3 regions of the Alteromonas infernus genome follow, and region 1 is predicted to be linked to each of the others. Evidence: predicted binding sites of a transcription regulator. Region 1 holds the regulator's gene; each other region holds the start of a gene.
What was found. Region 1 encodes FNR, which switches genes on or off when oxygen is low (the NO sensors DNR and NnrR bind a similar motif). Its sites were predicted from a motif close to TTGATCTAGATCAA; they were not measured.
Positions count from the first base shown of each region.

Region 2: the regulator FNR is predicted to act here: its motif matches at 3,084-3,097, upstream of apt (adenine phosphoribosyltransferase).
Region 3: the regulator FNR is predicted to act here: its motif matches at 2,535-2,548, upstream of ACX5J7_RS09320 (GbsR/MarR family transcriptional regulator).

Region 1 is NZ_CACSIG010000037.1:27,544-32,555, reverse strand. It holds gene ACX5J7_RS10230 (heavy metal translocating P-type ATPase) at 1-876, shown strand, start outside; gene ccoS (cbb3-type cytochrome oxidase assembly protein CcoS) at 878-1,108, shown strand; gene ACX5J7_RS10220 (sulfite exporter TauE/SafE family protein) at 1,095-1,754, shown strand; gene fnr (fumarate/nitrate reduction transcriptional regulator Fnr) at 1,800-2,540, shown strand; gene uspE (universal stress protein UspE) at 2,791-3,714, shown strand; gene ttcA (tRNA 2-thiocytidine(32) synthetase TtcA) at 3,829-4,782, shown strand; gene ACX5J7_RS10200 (patatin-like phospholipase family protein) at 4,783-5,012, shown strand, end outside.
Region 2 is NZ_CACSIG010000027.1:4,797-9,808, forward strand. It holds gene ACX5J7_RS06910 (nSTAND1 domain-containing NTPase) at 1-400, opposite strand, end outside; gene ACX5J7_RS06915 (HvfA family oxazolone/thioamide-modified RiPP metallophore) at 632-1,084, shown strand; gene ACX5J7_RS06920 (HvfB family MNIO-type RiPP peptide maturase) at 1,236-2,087, shown strand; gene ACX5J7_RS06925 (HvfC family RiPP maturation protein) at 2,084-2,848, shown strand; gene apt (adenine phosphoribosyltransferase) at 3,148-3,684, shown strand; gene dnaX (DNA polymerase III subunit gamma/tau) at 3,728-5,012, shown strand, end outside.
Region 3 is NZ_CACSIG010000033.1:95,158-100,169, reverse strand. It holds gene ACX5J7_RS09330 (cytochrome d ubiquinol oxidase subunit II) at 1-541, opposite strand, end outside; gene ACX5J7_RS09325 (cytochrome ubiquinol oxidase subunit I) at 553-1,926, opposite strand; gene ACX5J7_RS09320 (GbsR/MarR family transcriptional regulator) at 1,938-2,495, opposite strand; gene ACX5J7_RS09315 (ATP-binding protein) at 2,722-5,012, shown strand, end outside.

The DNA of each region.
Region 1 (5,012 bases):
GACACCATAGCATTGGATAAAACCGGCACCCTGACTCAAGGCAAGTTCACGATTTCCAATGCGTGGTTTGCTGACGGAATTGATAGCGAAAGCGCTATGGCGATAGCCTGCGCGCTTGAAGCTCGTTCCGAACACCCAATCGCGAAGGCCTTTAACGGTAAGGTATCACACAAGGTGGATAATTTTTCCGTAACGCCTGGGGGTGGCATTAGCGGTGTAATCAATGATACACATTTTTCAATGGGCTCTGCCGCATTTAGCCTGGCTAACTTACCATCATCAGATACTTACCCATCAGCCAATGTATTTTTAACAGTAAAAGGGCAAATCATTGCTGCTTTTGAAGTACGTGACACCCTTCGTGACGATACCCATGAAACTCTAGATATCTTGTCGCAAAGCCATACCCTTGCGGTATTAAGTGGTGACACCCAACAAAACGTTGATACGCTAACCGCGCCTTTGCCCATAAAAACGGCGAAAGGCGGCTTAACACCTGAACAAAAATACGAAGCGGTTCAGCAAATGCAGCAAGGGGGAGCCAAAGTAATGATGATGGGCGACGGCATTAACGATGCACCTGTACTTGCCAGTGCAGATGTTGCCATTGCAGTGGGTAACGCAACGGACGTTGCCAAAACGGCTGCTGACGTTATATTGCTGGGCGATCAACTGTTATCTGTACCAGCGCTAATTAAAACCTCACATCAAGTGAAACAGAAAATAAGACAAAACATCGGCTGGGCTGTGGGATACAACCTTTTAATATTGCCTTTCGCCGTGTCTGGTTTACTTTCTCCATGGATGGCGGTTGTGGGTATGTCATTAAGCAGTATCATTGTAGTTACAAACTCAACGCGACTTTTGAGCAAATAGCATGAGTATTATTTACGTATTAATTCCTATCGCCATCATTATTGTGGCAGTCGCTATTGTCATTTTCTTTTGGGCGGTAAAAACCAATCAGTTCGAGGATTTAGACCGCCAAGGCTATAGCATTCTTTTTGACGATGACTTATCGCCAGAAGAGAAAAAACTGGCCGAACAGCGCAAACAAATACAAGAAGATAAGGCAGCAAAAAGCCAAGAAGATAATGGACGGGATTAATTACTTTTCTGCCTTTCTTATAGGTTTAGCAGGAGGCGTACATTGTGTAGGCATGTGCGGCGGTATTGTTGCAGCGCTTAGAATGGTATCGCCAAAGGGGGCATCGGCATTGCCCTACACCCTCGCCTACAACATGGGACGCATTACTAGCTATACACTAGCAGGGGCCATTACCGGTGCGCTTGGAAAAATAGCTGCTGACTTCGTACCGCTTGCTAATTATGCCCTCTCTCTTCTAAGCGGCATCATGTTGCTTTTACTCGCTTGTTACTTAGGGAAATGGTGGACGGGTTTATCGGTCTTAGAAAACGCGGGCAAAGGCCTGTTTGCAAAGCTTCAGCCTTTATCAAAACGATTTCTTCCTTTCAAAACGCCGTTAAGCGCGGTTCCCTACGGCTTTATATGGGGCTGGCTACCATGTGGATTGGTCTATTCAACGCTAACCTGGTCTCTGGCAGCGGGTAATGCATTGCAAGGCGCTGGCATTATGTTTTTCTTCGGTTTGGGAACGTTACCCACACTGTTAGCCGCAAGTGCCGGTAGCCAGTATCTTGTTCAAAGCTTTCAGCACAGCTATGTGAGACAAGTCATAGCTGTGATAATGGCCATATATGCCACTTATCTAATTTATGGCGCATTCATGTGAAAATGCGTGTACTATAATCATGTGTACATTAAGAGAGTCAGTCTTATGAGCAAAGGAAGCGAATTTTCAATACATTGTCAGAACTGTAGTTTCAGTCACCTCTGTTTACCTGTTGCATTGAATAAGACAGAAATAGAGTCTCTCGACGATATCATAGAGCGCAAAAAGCCCCTTCATAAAGGTGATACCCTTGTTCAAACCGGCGATAAGTTTGAGTCGTTATATGCAGTAAGAACCGGGTCATTTAAATCGTTTGTGACTAACTCTGAAGGTGAAGAGCAAATAACGGGGTTTCACTTTCCCGGTGACATCATTGGCTTTGATGCCCTTCGAGAAAACAAGCACCAAAGTTACACAATGGCTCTAGAAACCGCCATGGTGTGCGAGTTGCCCTACGAAACGCTTGACGAAATGTCGATGCAGCTTCCTAAATTACGCCATCAAATTATGAGCTTTATGAGTGCAGAGATTAAACATGATCACGATTTGATAATGCTTCTCAACAAACGCACGGCTGAAGAACGCCTTTTGTATTTTATCTCTCATTTATCTCAGCGTTTTGAAGAACGCGGTTTTTCACACAGAGAATTTCACCTTACGATGACGCGTAACGAGATAGGTAACTATCTTGGCTTAACGATAGAGACCATCAGTCGCTTATTAAGTCGTTTCCAAAAAGAAGATATTATTAAAGTTGAAGGTAAACTTATTACGATTGTGGACTTTGAACGCCTTAATACCAAGCTAGAAGTGCTTAACGGCCCGAGTATAGTGTGTAACGGCTAATGTGGTCTAACTCGGTTAAATGGGGTTATCTTCCTAAAAGCGCGCATTCAGCGCGCTTTATACTCCTACTCCCATAACCCTTTTTTCCCATTATTGGCAATGACGCTATACATTGTTGCTTGCCTTGCAATATAAAATACTTGATCTAAAACAACTTACGTTTTCCACATTGTCGTTTATAGTTAGTACAAGTTACTGTTGAACGTTACCGTTCACACAGCCACGACCAAACTTCGTATTAGGGGGAGTTATGATTGAGTGTAAACGAATCCTTGCGGTAGTCGATGCCGAGCGAGATAACCAGCCCGCGTTAAGTCGCGCTTATGAATTAGCATCAAAGACCGGGGCCTCTGTAACTGCGATTATGGTGGTTTACGACTTGTCTTATGATATGACCACTATGTTAAGTCCAGATGAGCGAGAAGCCATGCGAGATGCTGTTACCAATGAGCATGCTAAATGGCTCTCTGGGCAGCTTAAAGAACAAGGCTTCGGTGAAACTGACATCGTGGTTGAATGGAACAATCGTGCCTACGAATCGATTATCTATTACACACTTAAGAATCAAATTGACCTTGTTGTAAAAGCCACTAAAAAGCATGACGACCTGGCTTCCGTTATTTTTACACCTACCGATTGGCATTTAATGCGTAAGTGTCCGCGCCCCGTTTTATTAGTTAAAGAGCATGATTGGCCAGAAGGCGGCGAGATCATTGCCGCTGTAAACGTCGGCAGTGAAGACGAAGAACATGCTGCGCTTAACGACAAGATTACCGTTATCGCCAATGATTATGCGGCCTTGCTAAAAGGTAAGGTTAATTTAGTCAATAGCTTCCCTTCTACGCCACTTAATATTGCTATCGAGGTGCCCGAATTTGACCCTGATACCTATCATGACGCGGTAAAAAATCATCATAAGAAAGAAATGAAAAGCCATGCGTTAAAGTACGGCATTGCAGATGAAAAATGTGTTGTCAGAGAAGGGCTACCTGAAAAAGTCATTCCACAAGTGGCAAAGACATTAGACGCCGAACTCGTCATTATAGGCACTGTAGGCCGTGTTGGTCTTTCTGCCGCGCTTATTGGGAACACGGCGGAGCATGTTATTGATGAGCTAAATTGTGACGTATTGGCTATCAAGCCAGACGGATTCGAGTCGCCGTTAAGTGTGTGATGCCATTAACCTTACGAGCAACCTTTTATGCGTAAATTTAAGAATACAGGCATGGTCTAGAAAAGGCCCTTTATTGTATAATGCTTGCTTTATCACGAACCAAGCTAGTTAATTATGAGTTTAGGCACAAGCAGTGCTGATGCGTCGGTACTAAACGCAGCGCAAAGTAAGCAAAAGTACAACTTCAACAAACTTCAGAAGCGCCTTCGCCGCAATGTGGGTAAAGCCATAGGCGATTTCGGTATGATTGAAAACAATGACAAAGTCATGGTGTGTTTATCTGGCGGTAAAGATAGTTACACCATGCTGGACATTTTATTGTTTTTAAAGAAGATTGCGCCTATTCACTTCGACATAGTTGCGGTAAACCTTGACCAGAAGCAACCAGGGTTCCCTGAGCATGTATTGCCTGAATATCTAGAGCGTATTGGTGTTGATTACAAAATTGTAGAAGAAGACACCTACTCTATTGTTAAAGATAAAATTCCTGAAGGTAAAACCACCTGTTCACTTTGTTCAAGACTGCGCCGCGGTATTTTATATCGCACCGCAAAAGAACTCGGCGCAACAAAAATAGCCCTTGGTCACCACCGTGACGATATGTTGGAAACCTTTTTCCTAAATATGTTTCACGGCGGAAAGCTGAAGTCCATGCCGCCAAAACTAGTCAGCGATAATGGCGAGCATATCGTTATTCGTCCGCTCGCCTACTGTACAGAAAAAGACATCGTAAAATATTCACAAGCCGTAGAGTTTCCTATTATTCCTTGCAACCTATGCGGTTCCCAAGAGAATTTACAGAGACAAAATATTAAAGCCATGCTTCAAGACTGGAACAAACGCTTTCCGGGCCGAATAGAGTCAATGTTTAGCGCTCTTCAAAATGTAGCGCCATCTCACTTAGTAGATAACAACTTGTACGATTTTAAAGGTATTACCACCCAAGATGGCCCCGTTGAAGATGGCGACATTGGATTTGATCAACCTTCTTTTACCACGAACAGCAACGCTGCTTTAGCAACCGAAGAAAGCGCGATTGAAGTGGTAAACATTGTGGAACCTAAATAGATGAAAATAGGACTTGCGTTAGGCGCTGGTGCAGCACGAGGCTGGACCCATATAGGTATCATTCAAGCCTTAGAAAAGCTGGGCGTTAAAATAGACGTTGTTGCCGGCTGCTCCATTGGCGCTTATGTTGGTGCTGCCTATGCAAGTGGCAAGCTGGAAGGCTTAAAAGAGTGGGCGTGTTCATTAAGCGACTGGCAAGTGCTTGCTCTTATGGGAGTTGGGCTTAGGCG
Region 2 (5,012 bases), on a different contig from region 1:
TTTCATTAGAAGAAAACGCGCTCAACCCAACAAAGGGGGAGGTATCTACCCATTTGCCTTCGACGGCTTTTGATTGCTCATCATCAATAAACTGTACTTCTGCAACAACGCGGTAACCACGTTTTCTGATTGTTTCAATGTAGGAGGGGGCTGCCGCTTTATCGCCTAACGCACGGCGAAGGTTAGTAATTGCTTTATGTACCGGGTTGTCGCCGATAGGCGCGTTCGGCCAACATTGGGCGACTATTTCATCGGCGGAGACAACAAGTCCCTTTTGTTGGCACAGTAACAATAAGACATCCATTGCTTTAGGCTCAATGCTCTTTTTCGTTTTGCCTTGAGATAACGTGTTGCTTGAAACATCAACACGCCATTGGCCTAAATAAAATTGCTGCTTCACTATTACGACCCTGTACTTTTCGCTACCACTGTACTTTACTTTTTTAATAAAATGTAAATTAACATACGGAAATGCATTATTGCTAATGTAAAACCCATTTATATCAATGTGATAAAATATAGCTGTAAAAAAATTAATATTTTATGAAATATCCTTTAATCCAGCAGGGTCTCTTTAAGTACACGTGCTTACCGTACGTCAAACATGACTAAAATTATTGAGGGTACATCAATGAAACAAATCAAAAAATCATCAGTAGCAACAGCATTAGGTGCAGTTGTAATTGGATCTTTGGCGTCAACAGTTGCAGTAGCAGACGCTAATCCATTTGGTATGCAAGCACTAGAGTCGGGCTATAGTCAGTTCGCAGCAGAAGGTAAATGTGGCGGCGATAAAGCTGAAAAAGAAGGCAAGTGCGGCGAAGGAAAGTGCGGCGGTGACAAAAAAGCCGAAAAAGAAGGCAAGTGCGGCGGTGACAAAAAAGCCGAAAAAGAAGGTAAGTGCGGCGAAGGCAAATGTGGCGGCGACAAGAAAGCCGATAAAGAAGGTAAGTGCGGCGAAGGTAAATGTGGCGGCGACAAAAAAGCCGATAAAGAAGGTAAGTGTGGCGAAGGCAAATGTGGCGGCGATAAGAAAGCTGGCAAAGAAGGTAAGTGTGGCGAAGGTAAATGCGGTAGCATGTAATTGCCACTCAAATAACATCGTGCAGCGCGAAATAGAATGATGTAACGCTGTACGAGTTACGCTTAGCAAAAAATGGCTGTCGAATGATGGCCATTTTTGTCTAATAACGTATGTTGCTATTTTGCAATCCCACGCGGTTTAAGGGGAAGATATGAAAAACATCTATGGCGCAGGTCTTGGGTTTCGTCGAGAAATGCTAAAAGAGTTGTTACCTACGTTGCCATCTGAGGTTGATTTCTGGGAAGTTGCACCAGAGAACTGGATCCCGCTTGGCGGCAGGTATCAAGAACAATTTAAACAAGCTTCGTCACAGGCACCTTTCACTACCCATGGCTTGTCTTTATCTATAGGAAGTAGCGACAAACTAGATGTGGAGTTTGTAAAAACCGTTAAGCGCTTCTTAGATGCGAATAATATTGACCTTTACAGTGAGCACTTAAGTTTTTGCTCTGGTAACGGTCACATGTACGATTTAATGCCAATTCCCTTTACTGAGGACGCTATTAATCACGTTGTATCTCGTATTATCCAAGTTCAAGATATTATTGAACGACCGTTAGTGTTAGAAAATGTCTCTTATTACATTGCGCCTGGCCAAGAAATGGACGAGCTAGAATTTACTTCGAGTATCTTAAAAGAGTCTGGGTGTCAGATGCTTCTCGATGTAAACAATGTTTACGTGAACAGCATTAACCACAAATACGATGCAAAGACATTTATAAAGGGTTTGCCGTCAGACAAGATTGTATATGGTCATATTGCTGGTCATTATGATGAAGCTGAAGATTTAAAGGTTGATACACACGGGGCAGATGTCATTGAGCCAGTTTGGGAACTATTGGAGTATGCTTACCTTACCCATGGTGTATTTCCGACGTTGCTAGAGCGTGATTTTAACATTCCGCCCCTAAGCGCGTTGCTGACAGAAGTGAAAAAGATTAAGCAAATTCAATCAAGGTGTGAAGCCGCACGTATAGCAGATGCGAAAGGGAGTGTAGCGTGACGCGATCATTTCTGACAACGCAAAATACATTCGTAAATGCGATCAAAGACCCTCGCACATTTAACAGCAGCGATGCAGACCATACCCGGCGGATGAAGATCTATCAGTCATTATTTTTTAATAATATCGACAATTTCGTTAGTACCGGGTTTCCGGTTTTAAAATCTATCGTATTAAAGCTGTATGGCGAGAAAGGATGGGAGGGCATTGTGCGTCAATTTTTTATTGAGCACGAGTGTCGTTCGCCGTATTTCGCGGAAATCAGTAAAGAGTTTGTTGAGTATCTTTCAACCGAGCCTAGCTTTGATATTGCTTTACCTACTTTTGCTGCAGAACTTGCTCATTACGAATGGTTAGAGCTTGATGTCAGCATAAGGAAAAATCAAAAAAACGCCGATTTTTATAATCAAGACGACGTTGTTACAGCTGTCAGGGTTTCGCCTTATGCCTCGCTAGCAGCGTACCATTTTGAGGTTCATCTTATAGGTGAAGATTACATTCCCGAGCAACCGGCTCAAGAACAACAATTTTATGTCGTTTATAGAGACCGTAACTGTAACGTGCAATTTGCCCATGTTAATCCGGTCACCGCTATTTTAGTCAATACGCTGGAACAAAATGAACAGGGAATGAAAACAGACCAATTAGCTAACGCGTTATCCCAGCAACTTCCGCAAATACCTTCAAACGTGCTTGAAAATGGTATGAATGAGACACTCACAGACATGCTAAATAAAGGCATACTACTTCCCGTTTTCTAGCTGATAAGCAAAATTTTCCTGCTTTACATTAAACTTTCGCTAGGATCTGGTGTGAAAGTGAGCGATCGATCATATTAGCGCTGTCAATCACGCTTGCTTTCGATTAACATTTAGCACCATTTTTTTGTTCACAAAAATTGTTTAGGTAGTGCAAATGGCTAACAATTCAGATTTCAAAGAAGTCTATAACAAGTGGTACTTTCTAGCATCGCTAGTAACTCTAATCGCGTTCCCGTTGATGCATATCATCGCCGGCTGGTTCACCTTCTGGTTATAACGCAGACATTCAAGGCATAATTGTGACTGCAGAATATATTAAATCAGTAGTGAAAACCGTACCTGACTATCCAAAGCCAGGTATTTTATTTAGAGATGTGACCAGCGTTTTAGAAGATCACAAAGCATTCAGTAGCTGTATCTCCTTACTTGTAGAAAAGTATCAGGGCATGGGTTTTACCAAGATCGCAGGTACCGAAGCACGCGGGTTCCTTTTTGGTGCGCCATTGGCCATCGAAATGGGCATTGGTTTTGTACCAGTAAGGAAACCCAATAAACTTCCACGTGAAGTAGTAAGCGAAAGCTACGAACTGGAATATGGTATGGATACATTGGAAATCCATAAAGACGCCATAGAACCGGGTGATAAAGTACTTCTTATCGACGACTTGCTTGCAACGGGCGGAACTATCGCTGCCTCTGCCAAGTTAATTCGCTCGTTAGGTGGCGAGATCAATCATGCAGGTTTTGTTATTAACCTTCCTGATTTAGGCGGTAAACAAAAGCTTTCAGCGCTTGATATAGAAAGTTATTCTATTTGCGAGTTTGAAGGCGAATAAACGTCAATAAGCAAAAACAGCAACAAGGGCGAAATACGTAATAATGAGTTATCAGGTACTGGCAAGGAAGTGGCGACCAGGCAAGTTCAGTGAACTTGTAGGTCAAGAGCACGTAGTGTCTGCTATTTCAAATGCGCTCGATAACGACCGTTTACACCATGCTTATCTTTTTACAGGTACGCGTGGTGTTGGTAAAACGACCATTGCTCGTATTTTTTCAAAAAGCCTTAACTGTGAGGAAGGGCAAGGGGCAAACCCTTGCGGTCAATGCAATACCTGTAAAGAAATAGAGCAGGGTAATTACGTTGACTTGCTTGAAATTGACGCGGCATCAAGAACCAAAGTGGAAGACACTCGAGAGCTTCTTGATAACGTACAATACAAGCCAACCCGCGGGCGCTACAAAGTGTACCTTATCGATGAGGTACACATGCTTTCTAAACATAGCTTTAATGCGCTGTTAAAAACGCTAGAAGAGCCGCCTCCGCATGTAAAGTTCTTGTTGGCGACAACAGATCCACAAAAACTCCCCATCACCATTTTATCGCGATGCTTGCAGTTTAACCTGAAAGCGATGTCGCGAGAGCAAATAGTCGGTCAGCTTACTCATATACTTCAGCAAGAGCAGCTTGCTTTTGAGGCGCCTGCTTTGGCTTTGCTGGCTAGGGCGGCACAGGGCAGTATGCGTGATGCGCTGAGTTTAACCGACCAAGCAATTGCTCAGGGTGGGAATCAAGTAATGGCGTCGGTTGTTACCGACATGCTTGGCCTGATGGACAAAAACCAGCTTTTGAAAGTAATTCATGCGGTGGTGAATAAAAGCCCTGCCGAGGTTTTGCAGTTGGTTAACGACATTGCTGAACAAGCACCTGATTATGACAATGTGCATAGTGAGTTGGCGAGCTTGCTTCACCAAATTGCGTTGACGCAATGGGTGCCAGAAGCCTGCAAGCTTGAAACCACGTCGGCAAAAGCGATATTTCAATTAGCCAAAACTATTTCTGCAGAACAAGTACAGCTACTTTATCAAATTGCATTGCAAGGCAGAAAAGATTTACCTTTTGCTGCCGATGGTAAAAGCGCGTTTGAAATGACGCTAATGCGTATGATGGCCTTTGCACCAAACGCGCCAATAGCTGAAACCGTAGACGAGATAGAAAACGGGAGGAGTGAGCATAATTTACCTGTAAACCATGCTTCTCCCAGTGGTGGCCCGGGAAACGTTAGTAAGCAGGAGGAACCGCCTTTAAGCGAAACTTCTGCAACGATAGACCAAGGCGAAGCGCCAATTGAAGCGCAGCCAGAGCATGAACCTACTTCACCTAAGA
Region 3 (5,012 bases), on a different contig from region 1:
CACCTTCGGTTTTTAAAATTAACCAGCAAGACCCGATAAAAGCGTAAGCCGCGGTTACACCAAAAGCGGCTAAAAGTGCAAAGCCTTGCGCCCATATATCAGTGCGAAGCCCGGTCACGTAAATACCCAGCATATAACCTTGAGCAAGAGTGGTTAGTAACGAACCGTATTTGAACACCAAGTCCCATTTACGTTTTTTAACCTGCACCACTTTTGCTCGAAAGTCGAACGCAACCCCGCGCAGTATTAAGCCTAGCAGCATAAATGTGGCCGGTAGGTACAAGGTTTGTAGAAACTCGCTATGTGCTTCAGGAAAGGCAATTAAGAGCAATCCAATAGCGAGCACCAACCATGTTTCATTCGCATCCCAATAGGGCCCAATAGACGCTATCATATCATCGCGAAACGCCTCGGTACGAGGCGGGATTAATACGCCCACGCCCAAATCATAGCCGTCCAAAATGGCATACAGCATTACCGATAGCCCAAGAAGACCCACGTAAATATTACCAAGCATTTCAGCTGATACATTCTCAAACATAATGGCTCTCCCTAAACCGTACTAGGATCGGGTTCGCTGGGCTGCATTTTTGCTTTAGCCACTTCCCGTTCCTCAGTAGTAATTTCTTCAATTTCTACGGCTCTTCTACACATCAGCATTAAGGTTCCCATGTATGCTATTAGCAAGACCGTATAAATAACCAAGTACAGCGTAAACGATAGGGCAATATTACCAGGCGGTAGCTGGGTTACCGCATCAGCGGTTTTCAATACGCCGCTGACTAAGTAAGGTTGCCTTCCAATCTCGGTCACGTACCAACCGGCAAGGGTCGCTATCCAACCGCTAAACGCCATGCCCGCAAACGTGCGCTTAAGCCACAGAGGAAACGCTTTATTGCGCATAAGATAAAGACTACCCAGCCACGAGACAGCAAGCATCAACATGCCCATGCCCACCATGACTCTAAAACCAAAAAATACAGGGGCAACTGGCGGATGCTCTCCCTCGAACTCATTAAGCCCTTTAATCTCGCCTTTAAGCTCGTGAGTAAGAATCAAACTTGCGCCATAAGGAATGGGAATTTCAAAATGGTTCTCTTTGCTTTCCTCATCGGGTATGGCGAAAAGTAGCAAGGGGGCACCTTCAGTGGTTTCCCAAAGCCCTTCCATTGCCGCTACTTTTTGCGGTTGATGTTCAAGGGTATTTAAACCGTGCATGTCGCCTGCAAATATTTGTAGCGGAATTAACACTGCTGCTGTGTAAGTTGCTGTCTTAAGCGCAAGTTTAGGGGCTAATTTGTCGTCACCTTTTAACATGCGATAAGCAGACAAGCCGGCAATTAAAAAACTAGCGGTTAGGCCCGATGCCAACATCATGTGTACAAAGCGGTAGGGGAAAGAGGGGTTGAAGATAATTTCTTTCCAGTTTGTGGCATACACAACGCCATCAACTACCTCGAAGCCTTGTGGAGTTTGCATCCAGCTATTTAGTGCTAATATCCAAAACGCTGAAGTTGTGGTGCCAAGCGCTACGATAAGAGTAGATGCAGTATGCAGCCAATTAGGCACCCGGCGTATGCCAAATAGCATAATGCCAAGAAAAGTAGCTTCTAAGAAAAAGGCGGTAAGTACCTCGTAGCCTAACAGGGGGCCTGCCACATTGCCGACTTTTTCCATAAAGCCTGGCCAGTTAGTACCAAACTGAAATGACATGGTAACGCCGCTTACTACGCCTAAGGCGAAGCTTAGCGCAAAAACACGTACCCAAAAACGATACATACGCATCCATACAGGATGACCTGAAATGTTAGAGCGCAGTTTGAAGTAAAATAAAAACCATCCCATTGCCATAGTGATGGTTGGAAATAAAATATGGAAACTAATATTTAACGCAAATTGTAAACGAGACAGCAAGAATGCATCCACAGAGAGCCCCCTTAGTTAACGCTGTTTTTTCCCGGAAGTAGCTTGTCCTTAAGCTCAAGCATACGGCCTACGCCAGAACCTAGCTTCATCAGCGTGTTAAGCTTTTCTGGTCCAAGATTTTGAAGCTCTTCGGACCATGCCGTAATTGATTCGAGTAAATCGTGAATTTCGTTCAGTTTATGTTGAGCGTTTGCTTCTTTTTCATTGGCAGGTGCATCGAGTAACAAATCCCGAAGTAAGCTCATGGTTGGATCTATCTCTCGCTTCCTGCGCTCTTCAAATACCCGGTTAGCCAATGTCCAGATATCACCTGCAGGCACAAAAAATTCTTTCCTTTCGCCTGGAACATGGTGCTGCTTAACCAAACGCCACGACTGAAGCTCTTTTAAGCCCATACTTGTATTGCCTCTGGAGATATTCAGCGCGTCAGCAATCTCCTGTGCTGAAATTGGCTCTTCATTAAGAACAATAAGAGCAAGTATTTGCCCCACCGTTCTATTAAAACCCCAGCGACTTCCCATTTCGCCAAAGTGCATAACAGCAGAAGTAATTAAAGGCGTCATCTTCATTTTTATATTCCAGAAGTTTCAGAATTTACTGAAAGTTTATTGCGCCAGATCAAAAAATACAAGTTTTATTTGGCTCTGTTAGCTTTTTTTAATTCACAGATTAGTGTTTCTTAATTAGGCGAGTTTCTTCGATATTGAATGATTTTTTCTTGGTAAGTTGTTATCGTGACAACGTTCAACACTCCAACCATGAAAGCACGCTTTCTTTATTTCTCGGCGTAAGGTAATGCATCAAAATCACATTTCTCAGTCTTCACTTCAAAACTGCGAAGACGAAGCTATTCATCTTATCGAAAGCGTTCAAAGTTTCGGTTACGTAATCGCGATAAATCCCGATACCAAAAAAGTACAAGTATTCAGTGAGAACATAAAAGATTTATTCAAAGTAGAGATTGTTGCAGGTGAAACGCTTGTTACCGAACTCATCGATATTCCGTCTCCAGATGCGCCTACTTTTCAGACCATATATGAAACGGTTAAAGGGGGAAACGTTCGCCATGCATATCAGTGGAAGTTTTCTAAGAACGCCCTATGGCTTGATGACTGGGAAAAAGAAGGCAGCGGCGTAGCCTTCGATTCTAACGGGCTATTAGTGATAGAGCTAGAGCCAACACCACAGCTAAGTTATGAGGCCGCGCAGCAGTGGGTGCCGATGGATGTTGACATTCGCGCGCTACTACCTAACGTCGACGATAAAGAGTCGATTGGCGATGTTGCAGATGCAATAGCGAAGGTATTTAAACAGTATATCGGCTTCGACTCGGTGATGGTTTATCAATTTGATGATGCATATTGCGGGGAGGTCATAGGTGAAGCCTGTGAGTCAATTTCTCGTTCATTTAAGGGGTTAAAGTTTCCTGCCTCTGACATTCCTAAACAAGCGCGCGAACTCTATCTGAAAAACCGGGTGCGATGTGTATTTGATGTCGAGGAGCAGCCTACACCATTGCAACCCTCAATACTCGAAGCCGAGCGCCCGCCATTAGATTTGTCTATGTCCATGGTGAGGTCTGTCTCTCCTGTTCATATCGAATACTTAAAAAATATGGGCATACGCTCTTCATTTTCTGTGTCGTTAGTATTTGAGGGTAAACTATGGGGCTTGCTAGCATGTCACAACAGTGAGCCTAAGTACATCGATCAAAAGAAACGCTTAGTGTGTGAGTCCCTTGGACACCTTTATGCTTGGCAAATGCACACCAAAGCACTTCACACTAGAAAAGAGCAGTTCCAGATGCGCCAGCGAAAGCTGAACAATATCGTGCATCAACTTACATCTTACTCTAATCCGCTTGAGGCTATTTCTCAAAAAGAAACCGCTTTACTCGACGTGGCTGATGCCTGTGGTATGGCGGTTATTACGCCAACGGGTAATTACTATGTGGGTAAAACCCCGTCAGAGAAAACCCTTACGCAGCTACTCAATAAATACTCAATTATCGACTCTGAGCAGTCGTTAGCAGTAAATCGTTTAGCCAATGAAGTGTCGGATGGTTGTGCTTTAAATGGTATACGGGGTATGTATATCTCCTGCGTGTCGGCTAAGCTTGGGTACTTCACAGTGTGGTTCCGTGAACCGCGCGATAAAACAATTCGTTGGGCCGGTAAAGAAGCGGCGAAAAAAGACGTTGGAAAGTCGCTTACACCACGCAACTCTTTTGACATGTATTTGCAGAGTGTGGCTGATGAGTCAGTCGAATGGAGCGAAGATGACAAGCTAATTATAGAAGGGTTTGATCATCTATTTATTCCTTATGCGCTAAGCTTGAAAGCGTCATTGGACAAACAGATAAGTAAGCTAGAAGAGCTAGATAAAGCCAAAGATCAGTTTCTGGCGAGTATATCTCACGAGCTGCGCTCCCCGCTTAATTCTATTGTAGGTTGGACAGACTTAGCGCTAATGGATGTATCAAACGTCGATAGAATGACTGATGCATTAGGGGTGATTAAGCGTGCTGCTTCTACACAAGCTGCGCTTATCAATGACATTCTCGACTTATCACGCATTATTTCAGGCACGATGAAACTGAGCACCCATTCTTTGAATATCGCTTCTTCTATCTCAGAGGTTGCGAAATCGTTTGAAGCGGGGTTTGCCAGTAAGAATATTCAGCTATCTATTAGCTGTGAAGATGAGCATACTCAGATTTTAGGCGACAACTTACGTATTAAGCAGGTTATTAACAACCTATTGAGCAACGCGCTTAAATTTACTTCCAAAGGCGGTACGGTACACGTACGTGGTAGGAGGGAGCATTCCAATTATACTTTGCGTGTAAAAGATAATGGGAAAGGAATGACTCAGGAGCAGGTAGCCCATGTTTTTGAGCGCTTTTACCAAGGCAAAGACTCGCATAACAAGCACGGCTTGGGGCTAGGTTTATCAATTGTCAAAAGCTTGGTGGAGATGCACGGCGGCGAAATTCAAGTCCACAGTGATGGACCCAATACAGGCACCAGTTTCAACATTACGCTACCTATCGCTCCGTTAAGCTTGCACGATGATATCGTTGAAAC